DNA from 3 places in the Bacillus sp. LQ01 genome. Region 3 is predicted to be linked to each of the others. Evidence: riboswitches for the same ligand, from Rfam matches in the RefSeq annotation. Region 3 holds a riboswitch; each other region holds the start of a gene.
The links. A riboswitch is a leader RNA that binds a small molecule or an ion and turns the genes downstream of it on or off. The one in region 3 is predicted to bind S-adenosylmethionine.

Region 1: linked by a shared signal. The riboswitch ahead of AC22L0_RS15450 (bifunctional homocysteine S-methyltransferase/methylenetetrahydrofolate reductase) and the one ahead of AC22L0_RS23875 (cyclase family protein) in region 3 are both predicted to bind S-adenosylmethionine.
Region 2: linked by a shared signal. The riboswitch ahead of metK (methionine adenosyltransferase) and the one ahead of AC22L0_RS23875 (cyclase family protein) in region 3 are both predicted to bind S-adenosylmethionine.

The regions. Positions count from the first base shown of each region.
Region 1 is NZ_JBYEZL010000002.1:593,446-596,661, reverse strand. Features, by position in the region: gene metH (methionine synthase) at 1-16, opposite strand, end outside; gene AC22L0_RS15450 (bifunctional homocysteine S-methyltransferase/methylenetetrahydrofolate reductase) at 16-1,848, opposite strand; SAM riboswitch class I at 1,919-2,028, opposite strand; SAM riboswitch class I at 2,232-2,342, shown strand; gene metI (cystathionine gamma-synthase/O-acetylhomoserine thiolyase) at 2,437-3,216, shown strand, end outside.
Region 2 is NZ_JBYEZL010000002.1:98,974-102,189, forward strand. Features, by position in the region: gene pckA (phosphoenolpyruvate carboxykinase (ATP)) at 1-1,375, opposite strand, end outside; SAM riboswitch class I at 1,604-1,725, shown strand; gene metK (methionine adenosyltransferase) at 1,895-3,094, shown strand; gene AC22L0_RS12855 (GNAT family N-acetyltransferase) at 3,136-3,216, opposite strand, start outside.
Region 3 is NZ_JBYEZL010000004.1:75,762-78,977, reverse strand. Features, by position in the region: gene AC22L0_RS23885 (nucleotidyltransferase domain-containing protein) at 1-307, opposite strand, end outside; gene AC22L0_RS23880 (PRK06851 family protein) at 419-1,528, opposite strand; SAM riboswitch class I at 1,677-1,789, shown strand; gene AC22L0_RS23875 (cyclase family protein) at 1,875-2,507, shown strand; gene AC22L0_RS23870 (hypothetical protein) at 2,535-2,915, opposite strand; gene AC22L0_RS23865 (ATP-binding protein) at 3,144-3,216, opposite strand, start outside.

The sequences.
Region 1 (3,216 bases), on a different contig from region 3:
CTTCTATACACTTCATCAATTAATACCTTCTTTCACTTCTTGCTTTTCTCTTACATATTTAACAAGATGTTCTGTAATTTCATACTTTAAAAATGGTGTAATAAGATAAATACCATTAAAATATTTCATCGCTGCGTCGACCAATTCTTGTGAAATGCGAATCCCTTCCTCAATTGCTGCCTCTTTCGTTTCATGTCCATCCATTCTCTCTCTTATTTCTTCAGGAAGAGTAATACCCGGCACCTCAAAATGAAGAAAATCTGCATTCCGCTTACTTACTAACGGCATAATTCCAATAAAAATAGGTTGTTCCAAATGCTTTGTCGCTTCATACACTTCTTCAATTAACTTGATATCGTAAATTGGCTGAGTTAAAAAATACTCCGCTCCAGCATCTATTTTTCGTTCCATTCGCTTAACTGCTGCTTTTAAGTGCCTCACGTGAGGATTAAATGCGCCGCCTACAGAAAACCTTGTCGCCGGTCCAATTGATTTCCCTAAAATTGAACGTCCATCGTTCATTTCTTTAATCATTTTAATAAGCTCAATAGAGGATAAATCATATACAGAAGTGGCACCGGGAAAATCACCAACGCGCGCTGGATCACCAGTTAAAGCTAACACTTCTTCCATCCCTAACGCCGATAAACCTAACAAATGAGATTGTAGTCCAATGACGTTATGATCTCTACACGTTAAATGCGTCAATACTGGGATATCATGCTTCGTTAATAACGCACCCATCGCCATATTAGAGACACGAGGCGATGCTAATGAATTATCTGCTAGAGTAATAGCATCTGCTCCCGCTCTTTTTAACGCTCTTGCTCCTTCAAAAAAACGCTGTGTATCTAACGTTTTCGGTGGATCTAATTCCACTACAACTGTCGTTTGTTTTTTTGCTTTCTCTGCTAGAGTGACGTGAGCCTTCGAACGTTCCTCATGCGTATGAACGACTTTTGGCCTTTGAATCGTTTCTTTTTCTATTACAGGGGTAATATTCGCAACAGCGCGCTTCATACTTTGAATATGTTCTGGAGTCGTACCACAACAGCCACCCAATAACCGAATACCTTGCTCAATAAATTTCGGTGTCATTGCTTCAAAATAAGCTGGACTTCCCTCATATACGTAACGTCCCTCTACATAATTCGGGAGACCTGCATTTGGGTATGCTGATAAATAGCCATTTTGCGGAATCGATATCATTTTGAAAGCTTCCGTCATATGAAGCGGCCCCAGTTGACAATTCAATCCAACAACATTTGCACCGTAATCTATAAACTGCTTTAATATTTCATTGACATCATTTCCATTTTGAGTCGTACCTGCTTCATGTAACGCTAATTGCGCAACAATCGGAATATTCGTTTGCTTACGCAACACTTTAACAGCATGAAGTAATTCAAATTCATCATAAAAAGTTTCTAATAGTAATCCATCAACCTGTTCTTCTAGTAAAGACCCCGCCTGTTCAAGTAACATAAACTCCCTTTCCATATCAGTCGTTGTAACAGCTCCGATATGTTTCATACCACCAATTGTTCCTAAAATTGCATTTTTATCTGTCACAGATGCTTTCGCCAATTTCACTGCCGCTCTATTAATTTTTGTAACTTGATTTTCTAAACCATACATACGTAATTTCGCCTCATTTGCTCCATACGTATTCGTTTGAATTACATCTGCTCCAGCAGCTACATATTGTTTATGAATGGATATAATTAGATCTGGATCAGATACGTTCAATTCTTCAAAGCTACTTTGCAAACCATGTGAATGCAATAACGTTCCAACCGCACCATCACCTATTACAATTCCTTTTGATAATAAATCTAGTAATTTCACGAATCTCCCTCATTTCTATCAATATAAAAACCCCCTCTTCACTTTGAAGAGGGGGACATAATTGTTCCTCCTCTTATTATGCAAAACATTCGTTTTGCAGGTATTAGCACCGTTTCAAACATTTCGTTTGAAGGTTGCCGGGTTTCACAGGGCCTTTCCCTCCACCGCTCTCAATAAGAGTTGTCTTTATTATTTTATTTATGTAGCTAAAAGGAAATGCGTTCCCCTTTTAACAATGTTTGTTAATTTTTTAATAAATTTAGCATGCACAAAATTAAAAGTCAATGACACTTGCGGAAAAATAAAAATTATTTAAAATAAAGTTGCAATTCAATTATCTTTTATTGTAAAGTTAAAAACATAATAAAAATTTCATACGAACATTCTTATCTAGAGAGGTAGAGGGACTGGCCCTGTGACGCCTCAGCAACCATTAACATTTTGTTAATAAGGTGCTAATTCCAGCAAATTGTGAAAGATTTGACAGATGAGAAGAAGACTCTATTCAAACCGAAAGCCTTCTTCTTAGAAGGCTTTTTTTATTTTATATTCACTTAATGTTTCAATTTAAAAAGGAGGAATTTTCACATGTCAACAATCGAAACAAAACTAGCACAAATCGGAAATCGTAGTGAAACTACAACTGGAACGGTTAATCCACCAGTTTATTTCTCAACCGCTTATCGCCACGAAGGAATTGGTAAATCTACTGGCTTTGACTATTCACGAACTGGCAATCCAACTCGCGGTCTTTTAGAACAGGCGATCGCAGACTTAGAATATGGCGAAAAAGGTTATGCCTGTAGTTCAGGGATGGCGGCTGTTCTCCTCGTCCTTTCTCTATTCCGCTCTGGAGACGAACTTATTGTATCTGAAGATTTATACGGGGGAACGTATCGATTATTTTCTGAGCATGAAAAAAAGTGGAATGTTCGATGTAGATACGTAAATACACAGTCTATTAAACAAATTGAGCAAGCTATCACAACTGAAACGAAGGCTATTTTCATAGAAACTCCAACTAATCCATTAATGCAAGTTACTGATATTGCTGCTGTCGCAACTGTAGCGAAAAGGCACGGACTACTTCTTATTGTAGACAACACATTCTACACACCTTATATACAGCAACCATTAACAGAAGGTGCTGACATTGTACTTCATAGCGCAACGAAATATTTAGGGGGACATAACGATGTACTAAGCGGGCTTGTCGTTGCAAAAGGAAAGGAACTTTGCGAGGAAATCGCTCATTATCATAATGCATCAGGTGCAGTTTTAAGCCCATTTGACTCATGGTTATTAATTCGCGGTATGAAAACGTTAGCGCTTCGCATGAGACAACATGAAGAAAATGCGAAAGCAGTT
Region 2 (3,216 bases), on a different contig from region 3:
TTTTCGCAAGTTCACCGTTTAATGCAGCTTGAATCATTGCACGAGTGTAACCTAAGTTCATACGTTTACCAACGCCGTATTCGCCACCAGTCCAGCCAGTGTTTACTAAGAATACTTTCGCATCGTGTTTCTCAATTTTTTCACCAAGCATTTCAGCATAGCGAGATGCATCAAGTGGTAAGAATGGTGAACCGAAGCAAGTTGAGAATGTTGCTTGCGGAGATGTAACACCGCGCTCTGTTCCTGCTAGTTTACTAGTGTAACCACTTAAGAAATGATACATAGCTTGTTCTTTTGATAACTTACTGATTGGAGGCAATACGCCAGATGCATCAGCAGTTAAGAAAATGATTGTATTTGGGTGTCCAGCAACACTTGGCAGTACGATATTGTCGATCGCATGCATAGGGTATGCAGCACGAGTATTTTCTGTTAAAGTAGTATCGTTATAGTCTGCGATACGCGTTTGGTCATTAATGATAACGTTTTCTAAAACAGATCCAAATGTGATTGCATCGAAAATTTGTGGTTCTTTCTCGTGAGAAAGGTTTACACATTTCGCGTAGCAACCGCCTTCAATATTGAATACACCGTTATCAGACCAACCGTGCTCATCATCACCAATTAATTTACGGTTTGGATCAGCAGATAATGTTGTTTTACCTGTTCCAGATAAACCGAAGAATAATGCTACATCGCCTTCTTCACCTACGTTTGCAGAACAGTGCATAGAAAGAATATCTTGTTCAGGTAATAAGAAGTTCATAATAGAGAAGATTGATTTTTTCATTTCTCCAGCGTATTCTGTACCACCAATTAATACGATGCGTTTTTCGAATGAAACCATAATGAATGCTTCAGAGTTTGTACCGTCAACAGCTGGATCAGCTTTGAAATTCGGTGCAGAAACAATTGTGAATTCTGATTCATGAGTCGTTAATTCTTCTTCAGTTGGACGAATGAATAATTGATGTACAAATAAATTGTGCCATGCATATTCGTTAATAACTTGAATTGGTAGGCGGTAATTGCGGTCAGCGCCTGCAAATCCTTTGAAGACGAATAACTCTTCTTTTTCTTTTAAGTATTCTAAAACTTTAGTATATAATTTATTAAAATGTTCTTCAGAAATCGGTTGGTTCACAGCTCCCCAAGCAATTTTGTCAGCAACCGATGCTTCTTTCACAATAAATTTATCTTTAGGAGAACGTCCTGTATATTTTCCTGTTGAAGCAGAAACGGCACCAGTAGAAGTTAATTTCCCTTCATTTCGCATTAATACTTTTTCCACTAATTGCGGAACACTTAGTTGAATCTGTGCATTGCTTCCGTTCAATAATTCGTGTAAACCAATTTGGACATTCACAGTACTCATATTTATATACCATCCTTTTCATTTAATGAAATATTTCTCGTAATCCCCAACAAGAGTATAACACAATTATATAAATAATGTATACTATTTATTTCTTTTTGTTTGTGTGAATGCATTATTTCCCTATTAATATTTCATTTCAGGCGTATTGAGAAAAACTTTCAGGAAAATGTGAATATTAATTGACAAATGAATATCATTTCTTTAGTATAGGTTGGGACGGATACTCTCTTATCCCGAGCTGGCGGAGGGACAGGCCCGATGAAGCCCAGCAACCTCACTTGTATTGATAAATGCAGGTGAATAGGTGCTAAAACCTGTGCGAGGCTACAGGTCTCGAACGATAAGAGCGAAGGGCAAAAAGCAGTATGCAAGTAGCAAATTAAACCTTTCCTCTATGTAAAGTAGGAAAGGTTTTTCTGTATGCTTGTGTGGGAGAATAAATGTATGTCGCAGTTTGTGGCAAATTAAGGATGAGTTCCGTACAATATATACAATTACTGTAGGGAGGTTTACCACATGACAAAAAAACGTCATCTGTTCACATCTGAGTCTGTAACTGAAGGACATCCAGATAAAATTTGTGACCAAATTTCTGATTCAATTTTAGATGCGATCTTATCAAAAGACGCAAATGCACGTGTAGCTTGTGAAACAACTGTAACAACTGGTTTAGTATTGGTAGCGGGGGAAATTACGACTTCTACTTACGTAGATATTCCGAAAATCGTTCGTGAAACAATTCAAGGCATTGGTTACACACGCGCAAAATACGGATTCGATGCAGAAACTTGTGCTGTTTTAACATCTATCGATGAGCAGTCTGCTGACATCGCTATGGGTGTTGACCAAGCGCTAGAAGCACGCGAAGGTCAAATGACTGACGCTGAGATTGAGGCAATTGGTGCAGGAGACCAAGGTTTAATGTTTGGTTTTGCATGTAATGAAACACAAGAATTAATGCCACTTCCAATCTCGCTTGCTCACAAATTAGCTCGCCGTTTAACTGAAGTACGTAAAGATGATACATTATCATACTTACGTCCAGATGGAAAAACGCAAGTTACAGTTGAGTATGATGAAAATGGTAAACCAGTACGTGTTGATACTATCGTAATTTCTACACAACATCACCCAGATGTTACATGGGAAGAAATCGATCGCGACTTAAAAGAGCACGTAATTAAAGCTGTAGTACCAGCAGAATTAATGGATGGAGAAACGAAATTCTTCATTAATCCAACTGGCCGCTTCGTAATTGGTGGACCACAAGGTGATGCTGGTTTAACAGGACGTAAAATCATCGTTGATACTTACGGTGGATACGCTCGCCACGGTGGCGGTGCATTCTCTGGTAAAGATGCAACGAAAGTTGACCGTTCTGCAGCATATGCAGCTCGTTATGTTGCGAAAAACATCGTAGCAGCTGGTCTTGCTGAAAAAGCAGAAGTACAACTTGCATACGCAATCGGTGTAGCACAACCAGTATCAATTTCAGTTGATACATTCGGCACTGGTAAAGTATCTGAAGACGTACTAGTAGAACTAGTTCGTAACAACTTCGATCTTCGCCCGGCTGGTATTATTAAAATGTTAGACTTACGTCGCCCAATTTACAAACAAACAGCAGCTTACGGCCACTTCGGACGTACTGATGTAGATCTATCATGGGAACGTACAGACAAAGCTGCAGCTTTAAAAGAGCAAGCTGGTCTATAATATATGAAAAAAAGCTTTGCGCGGTGAGCGCAAAGCTTTTTTTATTTATAATTACGTTGGAATAAAGCGAAGAGTTCAATGTCATGCCAAGTGCCGTTGCGGAATATAGCTTCTTTACAAGT
Region 3 (3,216 bases):
AATAAAAAATTGGTGATCGAATCCACTCAAGTAAAGCTGGGTTCGACTTCGCGAATAGTTGCAACGCCTTTTTAATATCCCAACCACTTATATCTAAATCATCACTAATTGGATATTCAATTACATCACGTTTGTCATGAATTGATAAATACCATTCTACCGGATGTATATAAACAAACCTAACATCATAATCGCTATCTTTCGATGGAAACCCCCAAGCACGACTCCCTGATTCCACCGCAAATAAAATTTTCACATCATTCTCTTTTTCAATTCTTTCTAACTCCAACTCGATTTTCTCTCTCATTTCATAACATCTCCATTTTTGGATTATTTCCTTGGAAATTCGACAATACACTATTAATTTTACTACATACTAAAAAAACTGTCAGAAATTACTGACAGCCTAATAAAACTTCTATTGTTGCTTTTCAATTACAGTAGCAGCAATTCGTTCAAACTCTTTTTGAATCTCCTCTTTATATGCATCTACTATTGAAAAATCCATAGCAGCAATATAAATTCGTTCTAATTTATCACGAACCGATTTTGCTTTCGCTAAGAAAGACATCGCCTCATTCATTTTTGCTTTATATTGAATGGAAACATCACGAATTTCCTTCGCATATTTCTCATCCGTCCCTGGCATAACAATAAGGGCATACATATCAATAATTTCATCACCTTCGCGACTTGGAAAATATTCATGTGGTGCGGTGCTATCAAAAATTGCAAAGCCTAATTCTCTTACGATAACCATATCAAGACTATTCGGGTCAAATCCGCAATGATATACTTCAACTTCAAACCCTTTTTCTTCAGCTGCCTTAGCTAACTTTTTAAGCATCGTTGATTTTCCAGAACCTGGGCGCCCTTTTATAAAATAACGATGTGGTAACCCTTCTGTTAAATTAGGAACAAAATCAACTGCTCCTTTCGGTGTAGCAGCTCCTAAAAAACGATGTTTTACAAGCGATTGTCTCCCGCTTTTATCTGCAAATAATTTCTGGATTAGCTGATCGGTTAGTTCATTTGCTTTATTAAAATCTATATTATCAATATATATCTTCTCCCACTCATCATGTATAAGCAATGCCTCTTTAAAACGTGCGTAAGCAGACTGAAAAGCTTTACTTGCTTCTGAAACAAATCTTTCAATTTCTAACTTCTGCTTCCTTAATTTATCTGAGTCCCAAGCAATTCCTAAATTTATATACTCTTCAACAACTCCTGGCATTTTGGGCTCAATTACATGTGGTGATGTCCCATCAACAATTCCTACTTTTAATTTTGGGATAATTACACCATCAACCGATTTATTGTCAGAAGAACAATGTAAAAATTCAATATCATATCCTTTTTCAACCCATTCACGACCGATGGCCTTTATTAAAGAAGATTTCCCCGTTCCTGGACCACCCTTTAAGATAAATAATCTGTCTAACCCTTTTAAATTCTCTTCATATAAATTATGAAATCCCCTAGCTGTATTACCACCAGCATAATAATTCAATACATTTCCTGTCACTGCACTCACTCCTTCGCAGCATTGTATTTACATAAGCTACAATATGCGCGTAGCTTTATTTGGGTGAATACCTATTTTGTATTGCACGCAAAAAGGAAATGAATTACAATTTAACTATCGGAAAATTCCGATTTCAAAATTAAATACTTCTTTATCAAGAGAGGCAGAGGGACCGGCCCTTTGAAGCCCAGCAACCTCAGTTTATACGAACTGAATAGGTGCTAATTCCTGCAAAATGCATTGCATTTTGGAAGATAAAACTCAACTAGCATGTAAAGCTCATCTTTCTTGATACTGAAGGATGAGCTTTTTATTATTTGAAAAACATATATTGGAGGTATGTAAAATGAAAGTAATTGATTTATCACAAACATTTGAAAATAATATGTCTCAATTTCCTGGAACACCTAAAATACAACTAGAAGCTGTTACAAGTGTTGAAGAATCAGGCTATCAAGTTACAGATTTTCATTCTGTCGTTCATGTTGGCACGCATTGTGATGCTCCTGCGCATTTTATTTCAGGCGCAACGACCATCGATCAATTACCGCTGGATCAATTTGTAGGTGAAGCTGTTCTTATTGATGTAACTCATGTACAAGAACGAAAACTACCTAAAGAAGTACTGCACGATGCTGATATAAAAGAAGGAGATATTGTTATTTTCCATTCCAATCTATCTACTAAATGGAACACGGAGGCGTATGAGAAAGAAGCTTTTTATCTTTCTGAAGAATTAGCCGAGGAACTAGTACAATTAAAAGTAAAATCTGTCGGTTTAGATTTTATTTCTCCTGATGAGGTAACGACAGAAACATCACCAATTCATCACATACTACTTGGGAATAATATTTATTTAATCGAAAACTTAACAAACTTAGATGCCATTCACACGAAACGTTTCTTCTTCTCAGCAGCACCTTTAAAAATTAAAGATAGCGACGGTGCTTTTGCAAGAGCATTTGCTGTAATTTTTTAAACAAACTATACAAAAAAGCAAAGATCATCATTGACCTTTGCTTCTATTTTTTTTATTTAAATTAAGAAAGAATTGCTCAACATGAGGACGTAACCAAGCTAAATAATCCTTCTCTTTCTTCTTTGTACAAGCTATTTCTTCCCCATCTACCATTTCAACAAGTTCTAGTTCTAACAGTTGCTTCGTGAATGCTAACATATTCACTTCTTCGGATGGATACTCTTCTTTTAATTTCTCCTCAATTTCCCCCAATAAAAAACCGTCACGCATCATTGCCAATGCATCAATCCAAAGTGGCGGCATTTCATATTTTTCTCCTGTAATTGTGTCTTTTACAGTATAATTCTTTTGCTCTTTTCGAAATTGAATCGTGTGTAAACATACAGTCGAATTTAATGTTAATTCCATCATACCACCTCTTTCATAATATCTGCATAGAAAAAAGGATGCGCGTGCACCCCTTCTTATCTTTTCATAACACTACTGAACCGTTACATGAGCAATCAATCTCATGTCGATATTTTCCTCCATTATAAACGAAGTATTTTATAAAAAAAACCCTTCTTGAAACATTTTATAAAATGTTTATATTTACACAACAAGAACACTTTTCTGAAAAATCTTTTCTCAAATACATTAAACGGTCGGCAGAAAAATTTCTACTTTCGTTCCTACTCCTAGACTACTTTGGATCGTGATACTCCCTTGA